3 regions of the Rheinheimera sp. MMS21-TC3 genome follow, and region 3 is predicted to be linked to each of the others. Evidence: predicted binding sites of a transcription regulator. Region 3 holds the regulator's gene; each other region holds the start of a gene.

Region 1 (4,219 bases), 760 kb from region 3:
TCACAGCCAATGATCAGCAATATGAACTCATTGGCCAAAGTAAGCCGCTACAGCAAGTACTGCAAGAGTTAGCAATAGTCGCAAATTCAGACTTGCCGGTTTTATTATTAGGTGAAACTGGGGTAGGTAAAGAGCTATTTGCTAGGCAGTTACATCGTAGCTCTAACCGAGCGAATAAGCCGTTAATATATTTAAATTGTGCGGCTTTACCGGAAAGCTTGGCAGAAAGCGAGTTATTTGGCCACACTAAAGGGGCTTTTTCAGGTGCCAATAGCGAACGTGCTGGCCGCTTTGAAGCTGCCGATGGCGGCACCTTATTTTTAGATGAAGTAGGGGAGTTACCCTTAGCTGTGCAAGCTAAATTATTGCGAGTATTACAAAACGGTGAAATTCAACGTTTAGGCTCAGATGAATCAAGAACCGTCAATGTACGCTTAGTTGCCGCAACCAATCGAGATTTAAAGCAGCAAGTAAAAAGCGGTGAATTCAGAGCTGATTTATATCATAGGTTGTCGGTTTATCCGTTACCTATACCGCCATTAAGAGAACGCAGAGACGATATACCTTTACTCGCAGGACACTTTTTAGAGTTAAATAGTCGTCGCTTAGGCTTGCGTGCTTTACGTTTAGAGCCACAAGCTGAGCTAGCATTATTAAGTTATAACTGGCCGGGTAATGTGCGCGAGCTAGAGCATGTTATTAGCCGCGCTGCAATTAAAGCGCTAAGTCATGGTGCTTCACGTAATGATATTGTCACTATTGCTTCTGAGTTATTAGATATAGAAGCCAGCTCAGCGTTAATGGGTGAACATGAGTTAATTCATAAACAAGTCGTGGCAGGTGTGTCATTAAAGCAAGCAGTTAATCAATTACAACGCCAGATGATAGAGCAAGCCTTAGTTAACTCTGCAGGTAGTTGGTCACAGGCAGCACGGCAGCTAGAAATAGATGCCAGTAATCTGCATAAGTTAGCCCAACGTTTAGGAATGAAATAATGTTGCGCTTTATGGGAGTGCTGTTTTGGCGTTTTTTGGCCATTATCAGCTTATTATTAGGCCTAATAGGTATGGTATTGCCGGTGATGCCTACAGTGCCATTTATATTAGTCAGTGCTTGGGCGGGCGGTAAAGGCTGGCCGGCATTAGAGCGCTGGTTATTAGCTCAGCCTCATCTTGGGCCTGCCATAATAAAGTGGCGTCAATACGGTATAGTGCCCAGAAAAGCTAAATACTTATCTATAGGTATGATGTCTATAAGTGGCATTGTATTACAATTTTCAGCGGCTATTTTCTGGGTAAAAATAGCTGTACCTTTAATTATGTTAACCGTCGCTATTTGGATCTGGCTGCGACCAGAGCAGATACCTGAGCAACTGGCAGAGAAAAACAATGACAACGCCTCTTAACAAAAAAGAACTAAAGCAAATAACCCCTGAACAAGCTATGCGCTATAGTCGTCATCTTATGCTGCCGGCCATGGACTTTCGCGGTCAAGAAGCTTTATTAGCCAGCAAAGTACTGGTTATCGGCATGGGTGGCTTAGGCTGTGCGGCGGCCCCTTACTTAGTTGCTAGCGGCGTTGGTGCTATTACTTTGGTGGATGATGACAGTATTGATAGCAGCAATTTACAGCGGCAAATTTTGTATCGTGAAACGGATATTGGTTTAGCTAAAGTACAGCAAGCAGCAACCCAGCTGAGACAGTTAAATAGTGAAATACAAATTGATACTCTGACGCAGCGTTTAACGGCAGAAGATTTAGCCCAACTGATCCCGCAGTATTCATTAGTATTAGATTGCACCGATAACTTAAGTACTCGTAACGCCATTAATGCTGGCTGCGTTAAGGCAAAGGTGCCCTTGGTATCTGGTGCGGCTATTCGTTTTGAAGGTCAAGTGGCCAGCTTTAGCATGCAGGGCGATCAAGCCTGTTACCATTGTTTAAGCCAGCTATTTGGCGAGCAGCAATTAAGTTGCATGGAAGCCGGCATTTTATCGCCTGTAGTTGGCATTGTCGGCACTATGCAAGCGCTTGAAGCGGTGAAAATTTTAGCCAAAGTGGGCCAGCCTTTATTTGGTAAACTGCAGTTATTTGATGCTATGTATAGCCAATGGCAGCAGTTTACTTTAACTAAAGATCCGCATTGCTTGGTCTGCTCTTTGCTTTAAGGCTGGTCATGGGGTGTTAATCGCTTGTCGCTAGCCCTAAGTGTTTGGTACGTACCAGCTGCATTAATTTATAAGCATCGTTTAGGTTGCAGCTTTCATGTTCGCGTTTTTTATAGCCAAGTGACGTTAACTCTAAATGCCAAGTGGGTACCACATCAACAGTGGCTAAGGTTTGCTTTACACAATTAAGCGCACAACCATCTACGGCTAAAATAGGCCGGCCAGATTTAGCCACTTTAACCAACTGCTTCACTTTACCGCCAACACCAGCAATGCAAGACATTTGGGCAGAACCTTCTCTGTCTAGCACTACGGCTAAATCATTGGCTAGTTGCGCAACATTAGAACAGCCTGAGCAGGCGTAAACTAAAGGTTTATCTTTATAATTTGTGGTCATTGGCTTGGCTCCTATAAGGTTACAACAAAGTAAGTTGTAACCTTAAGTCTAGAGCGCAATTAAAATATCGATTTGATATATATCAAACTACAGTTAGGCAAGCGCCGATCTACCCCTAAAGAGTAAATCGGCTTGGAGTTGTATTGTAGCAAAATGCCTTATTAACCTGGGCGACCATCTGGACGCGGGGTAGTTAATACTGGGAAGTAGACAATAACATAGAGCAAATAAGCGACACACCAAGCAGCCACACCCAACATTAACCAATGTGTTGTTTCAAGCGGCCAAATTGAGATCAGCAGTGTTCTACTGACTGCCGCAGCAATAACTAAAATAAAGGCAACGGACATTATGGCTTTGGGTTTTAATACTCGGCCACTATGACCTAAAGAAACGCGTGCCATCATACTTAAGATCATAGAGCCCATAGCCCCAGCAGTTAAAGCATGTAAAGCAACACTATTAGTAATGGGCAAACCGGCGTAACGGGCGCTATATAAGGCTAAGCCGATTGGAATAAACCAATAGGCAATATGCAATGACCATAATAAAGGCACTTTAGCGGTGATCCATATTTTCCAGCGCGCGCAGCGAATAGCAATGGCTAAGGCGCTAACAGCAAATAAGGCACTCATAGCATAAGTAGGAATATAACTTGTTAAGGTAAAAAAGTGGACGATAAATATTAACCAAAGTGAGCCTAAAGCAATACGATCTAACCAGACTATAGGCTCGGCTTTTTTAGTTTGAGTGCCGTTAGCAGTAAACATAGGCAATACTCTGCCACCGACTATGGTCATTAATAAAGTGACTAACCAAACCGCATTTTGACTGCCCAGCTGCTGTAAATCATAGCGATGATAAGCAACACCTATGTACATTAATAAGTTACATATAGTCAGTAGCGCTAACACAGGAATAAAAAACAAATTGCGCTGTTGGCCGGTTTGAATAAGCGGTTTGGCTAATAAAAAAGCACAAACAGGTAAAAAACTAAGATCAATAGCTGCGACTAATACTAAGGGTAAAGACTGGCCAAATAATAAGACTAAGCGGCCGGCTAACCATAATAAGGTAATAAACAATAAGGTTTTGCCATGAGGGGCGCGCAGGCCAGTCCAGTTTTGCACTGCGGTTAATAAAAAACCAATAATAATAGCTACAACAAAGCCAAAGATCATTTCGTGTTTATGCCAAAATAACACATCAGCAAAGGGGGCTAGGTGAATATGACCCGCTAAGACAAGCCCCCACAGCAACATAGCAATAACGCTAAAAGCCCCACCTAATAAAAACATGGGTCTAAATGCTTGCCGTAGTAACGGCGTCAGTTTTTGCTCTGTAGCCAGATCACTAATTTGCATTTTTATTCATCCTGTAAAAAGTTATTTTCACGCGCTAATTGTAGTCGCTGCTGAAATTGTGCTGCTTGGTTTGCAAAAAACATTGTCACCATACACAGTGCAAGCACACCATATAAAATCATAAAGCAGCCAGTAACAATGCCTAGTACATCTTGAGCTACACCAAATAAAATTGGCAAGGTACAACCGCCCAAAGCACCAATAGCGGCAACAAAGCCCCCCGCTGCGCCCATTTGGGTTGGGTAATAATCATAAAGCACTTTATAAACACTAGCTCGGCCAAAACCTTG
Region 2 (4,219 bases), 410 kb from region 3:
GATTCGCCCTGTTGGTGGCTGGATTGCAGATAAGCTAGGTGGTGCTTTAGTAACGCAAATTTGTTCAGCAATTATGATTGCCTGTGCCTTAGGTGCCGGTTACTACATGAAATTGGCTTATCAATCTGAAACGCCAGAGCAATACTTTGTGCCATTCTTCTTAATATTTTTAGGCTTATTTGCCGCCAGTGGTATTGGAAATGGCTCAACCTTTAAAACTATTGCTGTCGTGTTTCCTAAAGAACAAGCGGGCCCTGTATTAGGCTGGACATCAGCAGTAGCCGCTTATGGTGCTTTTTATATTCCACAAGTATTAGGCGAGCAGATAAAAGCCACTACTCCTGAATATGCCATGATAGGTTTTGCTATCTTCTATGGTTTATGTCTGTTAGTTAACTGGTTTTATTACCTACGTAAAAATGGCGAGTTTTATAATCCTTAGTCATTAGCTATCTTATATAAAAAGCGAATATTTTCAGCCAGAAACTAAAACGGCGCTCTGTTTATAAAATCAAAGCGCCGTTTTGTTTAACTTACATTTTGCTCCTGCCAATAACTGGGCACAAAGCTAAAATAAACGCCGGTTCCGCCTTTCTCTCGGCGTTTAATCGTTAATTCACCACCTAGGTGCTTGCCTCGCTCTTGCATAATAGCTAAGCCATAATGATTTAGTTTTTCGGGTGAGCTATCTATGCCTACCCCATCATCCTCTATAGCTAAGTAAATAGACTTGTCGCTTTGTTGTAATAAAGTAATTTGCAATAAGCTACCTTGGCTATGATGAATGGCGTTTTGGCTGGCCTCACGGATTATTTGTAATAGATGCACCTCTTCATTTGGCGCTAAGGGCACACTAACTAATTGATAATCTAATTTAATTAGTAATGATGATTGCTCCATCAACTGCTTAACTGTAGTGTGCAACGCATCTAATAAGCCAGTGCCATCAATTTTTAACCTAAAGGTTGTCAGTAATTCACGTAACTGCCGATAAGCAGAATCTAATCCTTGTTTTAGTTCAATTTTAACGTCATCTATCGTTGCTTGATCTTGTTTAACTAACGCTTTATTTAACCGCGCGACTTGAATTTTTAAATATGACAGCGCTTGGGCAAGCGAGTCATGCAGCTCACGGGCAATTACCGTTCGCTCTTGCATTAAGGCTAGGCGCCTAATTTGCTCTTCTTCGGTCTTTAAGCTTAATGCTATAGCCATTAAATCTGCTACCGAGTTTAATAAGTCCTGCTGCCATTGCTCTAACGCATGATTACTTTCTTTACGGGCAACTAAAACACCAAAATTACGCTTGTCTCGGTTTAACGGATAATTATAAATTAATAAGTTATCGCAGTTTTTAATCGTTTTAGTTGATAAACAATCACTGCAGTCTAACTCCTGACAAGGATCAATTTCATTAGCACCAGGCTGCACCTGAAAATAAGGCTGCTGTCCTTGCTCGGTAACTAAGCATAATTCGATATTATCTAACTGAGTTATGCTTTTTAGTGCATCTATTACTTGTTGAAAATCTTTATGTTGCGGCACACTTTCACTCATGCGCCGTGAAATGGTATATAAAAAATTTAATCGGGTATTTTGATGTTGTAATTTTTTAGTTTGTTTATCAACTCGTTGCTCTAAGTTGCCATACATATGGCCAATAGCATCATTCATTTTATTAAAAGTTTCAGCCAGTAACCCTAATTCATCCGGCTGTTGAGGCCTAACTCTAACCGTAAAATCGCCATGACCAATTCGTCTTGCCGCCCGCGTTAATTCTATTAATGGCTGCTCAACCTTCACTTTTAACCAATGAGTAATTATTAACGCCAACATAACCGTTAAAAGCAACGCAATTAATTGAACAGAGCGTAAGGTTTTCACTTTATGCTCGGCATCATGCTGTATCGCCAGCACTAATTCGTTTAACTGTTTAATGTGTTGCTCAAGCTGCATAGTTAAATCGCTATAATTAAGCTGACTTAATACCGGTAATAACTGCTGCCATTGCTGCTCTGCTTGATTATACAGCGGGGTAATTTCAGCGTTATCTTGAATCACTCGTTTAAAAATCGCGTTGTGCCAACTTAACTGGATATTTTCAATCGCCGCTTCAAGTTGCGGATTATTTGGCTCAACCGTTAACCAGCCTAAACGGTAAGTTTGCATTCGTAATGAGCCAGCCGTATTAATAGCTTGGGCATGGCTATCCAGTTTATCTGACAGCCAATAAGACACTAAAATAGTGGCAATAGCTAATGACACTATGCAGGCTAAAGCAACACTAATCCGAGCCACTATAGAAAACTTTTGCATTGCTTCTCCTAAATGCTTTTGCTATTTGGCCATCCGCAAGCAAATTTATATTAATTCTAATCAGCAAAGCTGATAAATAGCCCAGAAAATTCGAGCTACCCCTTTTGCGTTAGCTGAGGTAAATAAAGCATAACCTAATCTGTCACTATCACCAACACCCCTGTATTTTCAAGCTTTTAGCACAATTAGGCACTACCTACTTGTAGGTATTTTTGAATTTAAACAACAACTTAGGCAACTAGCCGTCTTGATCTATATCAAGCATTATTCTGTAGTAATTTCTATAGTAACCATATCAAAACAAAGATCGCCTATATGCAAGATAAGACCAGGAGTTAACCATGAGCCACCTTCTAGACAAATTGCGCTTTTTTAAAACGCGCAAAGAGCCCTTCGCCGATGGCCACGGCATTACAACTAATGAAGACAGAACCTGGGAACAGGGTTATCGCCAACGCTGGCAGCACGATAAAGTTGTTCGCTCAACGCACGGCGTTAACTGTACAGGCTCATGTAGCTGGAAAATTTACGTTAAAGATGGCCTAGTAACCTGGGAAATGCAGCAAACTGACTACCCACGTACTCGCCCAGACTTACCTAACCATGAACCGCGTGGCTGTCCGCGTGGTGCTAGTTACTCTTGGTATATTTACAGCGCTAACCGCTTAAAATATCCAAAAATGCGTAAGCATTTAATGAAGTTATGGCGCGAAGCTAAAGCTATTCATAAAGATCCTGTGGCGGCTTGGGCCTCTATTGTTACCGACCCAGTAAAAGCGAAAAGCTATAAAGAACGCCGTGGTTTAGGTGGCTTTGTTCGTGCCAGCTGGGATGAAGTTAATGAGCTTATCGCAGCTGCAAACGTTTATACCACTAAAGAATATGGCCCAGACCGTGTAACCGGCTTCTCACCTATTCCTGCTATGTCTATGGTGTCTTATGCTGCAGGTGCGCGTTATTTATCATTAATGGGCGGCAACTGTTTAAGCTTCTACGATTGGTACTGTGACTTACCACCTGCCTCACCACAAGTATGGGGCGAGCAAACTGACGTACCTGAATCAGCTGACTGGTATAACTCTAATTACATTATTGTTTGGGGTTCAAACGTACCGCAAACACGTACGCCTGATGCGCACTTTTTAACTGAAGTTCGCTATAAAGGCACAAAAACTTGCGTAATTACCCCTGATTACTCTGAAGCGTCAAAATTTGGTGATACCTGGTTAGCACCTCGTCAAGGTACAGATGCGGCTTTAGCCATGGCATTTGGCCATGTTATTTTAACTGAATTCCACGTTAAAAACCCAAGCTCTTACTTTACTGACTATGTCCGTCGTTATACCGATATGCCTATGTTAGTTATGTTAGAGCAGTCTGAGGGGCATTTATCGCAAGGTCGCTTCTTACGTGCTGCCGATTTAGTGGATAACTTAGGTGAAGAAAACAACCCTGATTGGAAAACCATCGGTATTAATAAAGAGGGTAACTTAACCAGCCCGAACGGCTCTATTGGTTATCGTTGGGGCCAAAAAGGTAAGTGGAACTTACAACAAGAAGACAAAGACGGCGAAGTAGAATTACATTTATCATTAAAAGATAATTGTGATGAATTTGCCGATGTTGGTTTCCCGTATTTTGGTGGCGCACCACACGAATATAAGTACTTCCAACACACTTCTCATGACGATGTGCAAATGCGTAAAGTACCAGCTAAGCGAGTTCAGCTTGCTGATGGCAGCACAGCATTAGTCGCTACTGTATACGACTTAATGTTAGCCCATTATGGTGTTGATAACGGTGTTAACGATCCTAACCGTGCCACTAGTTACTTAGACGACATTCCTAACACACCAGGTTGGCAAGAAGCTATTACTGGCGTTAAACCTGAAGACGTTATTCG
Region 3 (4,219 bases):
TGTTAGGTGATGGTGTTAATGACAGCCCCGCTTTTCATGCCGCTCATGTTTCTGTTGCACTAGAGTCCGGCACAGACTTATCTAAAAACCAAGCAGATGTGGTATTATTAAAACCCGATCTTAGTTTGTTATCGACTTTATTAACGGGCAGTACTATTGCTAAACGGCGAATTAAACAAAACCTTGCGTGGGCTGTTGGCTATAATTTCATTATAATACCCTTAGCTGTTGCCGGCTTTGTTTCACCCTATATCGCAGTACTAGGTATGTCCTTTAGCTCATTGTTAGTTGTATCAAACTCTTTAAGGCTATTAAAAAAATGAATGTAATTTACATTTTAATTCCAATTGCCATTGTTTTTGTTGTGTTTGGTTTAACGGTATTTTTTTGGGCAGTACGTAAAGGCCAATTTGATGATCTTGAAAAACAAGGTTTTAGTATCTTATTTGATGATAACAACGCAGACATAAAACCCAAAAACAATACCGCTACTAAGAGCACTGCTAATAACAAGCAGTCGAATAATTAATGAATAGTGATCTGATTGCGGCTATAGCAATCGGCTTTATAGGCAGTGGCCACTGTTTAGTCATGTGCGGTGGTATAGTCGCCGCCTTACAACTAGCAATGCCAAACGCAAATCTGAAACGAAGGCTTTGGTTACAATTTATATTGAGTTTGGGCCGGCTGTCTACTTATAGCTTATTTGGCGCTGCTGTTGGTTATTTTGGCGCTAGTGCTATGCAAGTTGCTGGTGGCTCTATGTTATGGTTGCGCTTAATAGCAGGTTGCTTATTAATTGCTATGGCACTTTACATCAGTAAACTTTGGTTTGGCTTGCTTAAATTAGAACAACTAGGCCAAGGGATCTGGCGCCATATTCAACCTCTTACTAAACATTGTTTACCCTTAGACTCGACTAAAAAAGCTTATTTATATGGTTTATGTTGGGGCTGGCTACCATGTGGCTTAGTTTATAGTGCCTTAAGTTGGAGCTTAGTAAGCGGTAGTGCTAGCTCGGGAGCTATGGTGATGTTTGCTTTTGGTTTAGGCACTCTACCGGCTATCTTACTCTCAGGTATTGCTGCACAAAAGTTAACTCAGATAAAAAACAATTTAACCCTAAGATACATAACAGCATTTATATTAGCCTGTTATGGTGTTTATACAATATGGCTTGCAGCGGCACGTCTATTTATTTAGTCTTATAACCTAGGTGAATTTCTAAGGGGCTAGCATGCAAAAGTCTGTATTAAAGTGTCAGGACTGTGGTTTTAGTCAGTTATGTTTACCCTTTTCATTAAATGAAATTGAAATGAGCCAACTTGACGATATTATTCAACGCAAAAAACCATTTCATAAAGGCAATATGCTATTTGAAGCAGGTATGCCACAAAAATCCTTATTTGCTGTACGTTCTGGTACGTTTAAAACTTTTACCCTAACCAATCAAGGTGAACAACAAATTACGGGCTTTCATTTACCTGGTGATATTCTTGGCTTTGATGCTTTTAATAGCCAACATCATCCAAGTTATGCAGAAGCCTTAGAAACAGCTATGGTATGCGAGATCCCTCTCACTAATCTAGATGTATTATTAGGCCAACTTCCTAGGCTTAGACAACAAATGATGCGCTTGATGAGCCAAGATATTCAAGCAGATCAACAAATGATGCTGTTGTTAAATCATAAGTCTGCTGAACAAAAGCTCGCAAGCTTTATTAAACAACTATCGCAACGTTATGCTAGTCGAGGTTTTGCTGGTACAGAGTTTAGGCTAACCATGACCCGCAGTGATATAGGCAACTACTTAGGCTTAACCGTAGAAACAGTTAGTCGTTTATTAAGTAAGTTAAATAAAGAACAACTTATCGCTGTTGACGGTAAATTAATTAAAATTATTAATCTCAACCAGTTAACCGAGCTGGCATCCTTATCTGCACGGTGCTAATTTAGCTTAATATCAATTTTTTTTACCAGCAAAAGTAACACGAGTGGCTATACTAAAAGTAAATACTATTAGGTGTTTTATGATTAGGAGTCAAAGATGTCAGCTTATAGCAAAGTGTTAGTAGTGTTAGATCCTGCCGCTGAGCAACAAAAAGCGCTTAATCGCGCAATACAACTTGCTAAGCTTCAAGCTTGTCGCTTAACAGTGTTCTTAGCGGTATATGACTTTTCTTATGAATTGACAACTATGCTATCTGGTACAGAGCGTGAAGCTATGCGCCAAGCCGTCATTACTGATAGAGAAGATTGGATAAAGCAATTAATTAATAAGCAAAATACCGATAATTTAGATATAGAAATTTTAGTGGTTTGGCATAATCGCCCTTTTGAAGCTATAGTCCATGCCGCTATTGAGCAACAAATTGATTTAGTGGTTAAAGGAACCCATGACCATGATGTGTTGAAGTCGATGATTTTCACGCCAACTGACTGGCATATCTTGCGCAAGTGCCCCTGCCCTGTATTACTAATTAAAGAATATGAGTGGCCTAAACGCCGCAATATTATTGCGGCTGTACACGCCGGTAGCGAGCAGGAGCATCACTTTAATCTTGACCAACGTATTATTAGTAAAGCGGTTAAAGTGGCAAAGCTGCTTGATGCTAAAGTGCATTTGGTTAATGCCTTCCCTGGTACTCCCGTTAATATTGCCATTGAAATACCCGAATTTAATCCACAAGAATACAGTCAGTCTATGAAGCAACATCACATTGACTCTGTCGCTAAACTAGCCCAGCAATTTGATATACCAGCTGAACAATGCCATGTAATTGAAGGCATGCCAGAGGATGCCATTCCTAATATTGTTAAAGAGTATGATGCCCTGATGGTGGTTATTGGCACTATAGGTCGTACTGGTCTTTCAGCGGCAATTATTGGCAACACAGCAGAGCATGTTATTGACCAGTTAGACTGTGATGTTCTTGCAGTAAAACCAGCTGATTTTATTAGCCCACTACAGAAAAGCTAAACTTAACCCTGTTTTAATGCTGGGATACTTTGGTATTTGCGTTGCCTTAGTTATAATGTGCGCCATTTTAGATTTAGGTTGACAATTATGACTCACGCAGCGCAAACCAAAGCACAATATAGTTTTAATAAGTTACATAAGCGCTTACGGCGTAATATAGGCCAAGCGATTGCCGACTTTAATATGATTGAAGATGGCGATAAGGTCATGGTTTGCCTGTCTGGTGGTAAAGACTCTTACACTATGTTAGATATTTTACTTAACCTGCAAAAGTCTGCACCAATTCAATTTAGCATCATTGCTGTCAACTTAGATCAAAAGCAACCTGGTTTTCCGGAAGAGGTATTACCTAATTATCTAAGCGAGTTAGGAGTTGAATACCTTATTGTTAACGAAGACACTTATTCAATTGTTAAGGATAAAGTTGCGGAAGGTAAAACAACCTGTTCATTATGTTCACGCTTACGCCGCGGTATTTTATACCGTACAGCTAAAGAATTAGGCGCAACCAAAATTGCCTTAGGCCATCACCGCGATGACGTTTTAGAAACCCTATTTTTAAATATGTTTTTTGGCGGCAAAATGAAGTCTATGCCTCCTAAGCTGGTTAGCGATAATGGCGAACATGTGGTTATTAGACCCTTAGTTTATTGTAAAGAAAAAGATATAGAGAAATATTCAATAGCTAAAGCTTTCCCTATTATTCCGTGTAACTTATGTGGTTCGCAAGATGGCTTACAGCGCCAAGTGGTAAAAGAGATGCTGACAGATTGGGATAAGCGCTTTCCGGGCAGAATTGAAACTATGTTTCAATCTATGCAGAACATAGTGCCATCTCACATGGTGGATAGAAATTTATTTGATTTTGCTAATTTAAGTAAAGAAACCGCTATTAGTGAGGGCGATATCGCTTTTGATAAGCCAAGTATCTCTGCCATTCCAGTTGGTTTTGAAGCTAATGATGACGCAGAGCCTGTCTCAGATATACAGTATATAGCTTTAAACTAATACAACCGCTTAACTTAAGTATTCAGCCAGTAAAGAGTCCTTTTACTGGCTATATATTGACTTTAACTATTGCATTAGCGGTAATAAATAAACAGGCTTTTCTGCAAATGTCCACTGTGCTTCACTAGCAGTTATTGTCGTTAAGTCTATCTGACAACGATTCTGTTTACATTGAGTAACAGCTTGTTGTTCTGACGATAATTGGCTAACTATTTCACTTGGATTAACAGT

The links. The regulator FNR, encoded in region 3, switches genes on or off when oxygen is low (the NO sensors DNR and NnrR bind a similar motif). The targets are predictions, from matches to a motif close to TTGATNTANATCAA.
Region 1: RDV63_RS11930 (putative zinc-binding protein) is a predicted target of FNR. The motif match lies at 2,638-2,651, and genes of this name have one in related genera.
Region 2: RDV63_RS06395 (HAMP domain-containing protein) is a predicted target of FNR. The motif match lies at 2,564-2,577, and genes of this name have one in related genera.

What each region holds. Positions count from the first base shown of each region.
Region 1 covers NZ_CP135084.1:2,441,034-2,445,252, reverse strand. Annotated here, with positions in the region: gene norR (nitric oxide reductase transcriptional regulator NorR) at 1-995, shown strand, start outside; gene RDV63_RS11940 (YbaN family protein) at 995-1,405, shown strand; gene moeB (molybdopterin-synthase adenylyltransferase MoeB) at 1,389-2,168, shown strand; gene RDV63_RS11930 (putative zinc-binding protein) at 2,185-2,565, opposite strand; gene RDV63_RS11925 (NnrS family protein) at 2,727-3,929, opposite strand; gene RDV63_RS11920 (MFS transporter) at 3,932-4,219, opposite strand, start outside.
Region 2 covers NZ_CP135084.1:1,273,644-1,277,862, reverse strand. Annotated here, with positions in the region: gene RDV63_RS06400 (MFS transporter) at 1-442, shown strand, start outside; gene RDV63_RS06395 (HAMP domain-containing protein) at 529-2,316, opposite strand; gene RDV63_RS06390 (nitrate reductase subunit alpha) at 2,658-4,219, shown strand, end outside.
Region 3 covers NZ_CP135084.1:1,684,929-1,689,147, reverse strand. Annotated here, with positions in the region: gene RDV63_RS08420 (heavy metal translocating P-type ATPase) at 1-323, shown strand, start outside; gene ccoS (cbb3-type cytochrome oxidase assembly protein CcoS) at 320-529, shown strand; gene RDV63_RS08410 (sulfite exporter TauE/SafE family protein) at 529-1,203, shown strand; gene fnr (fumarate/nitrate reduction transcriptional regulator Fnr) at 1,238-1,951, shown strand; gene uspE (universal stress protein UspE) at 2,048-2,980, shown strand; gene ttcA (tRNA 2-thiocytidine(32) synthetase TtcA) at 3,068-3,988, shown strand; gene RDV63_RS08390 (DUF2987 domain-containing protein) at 4,055-4,219, opposite strand, start outside.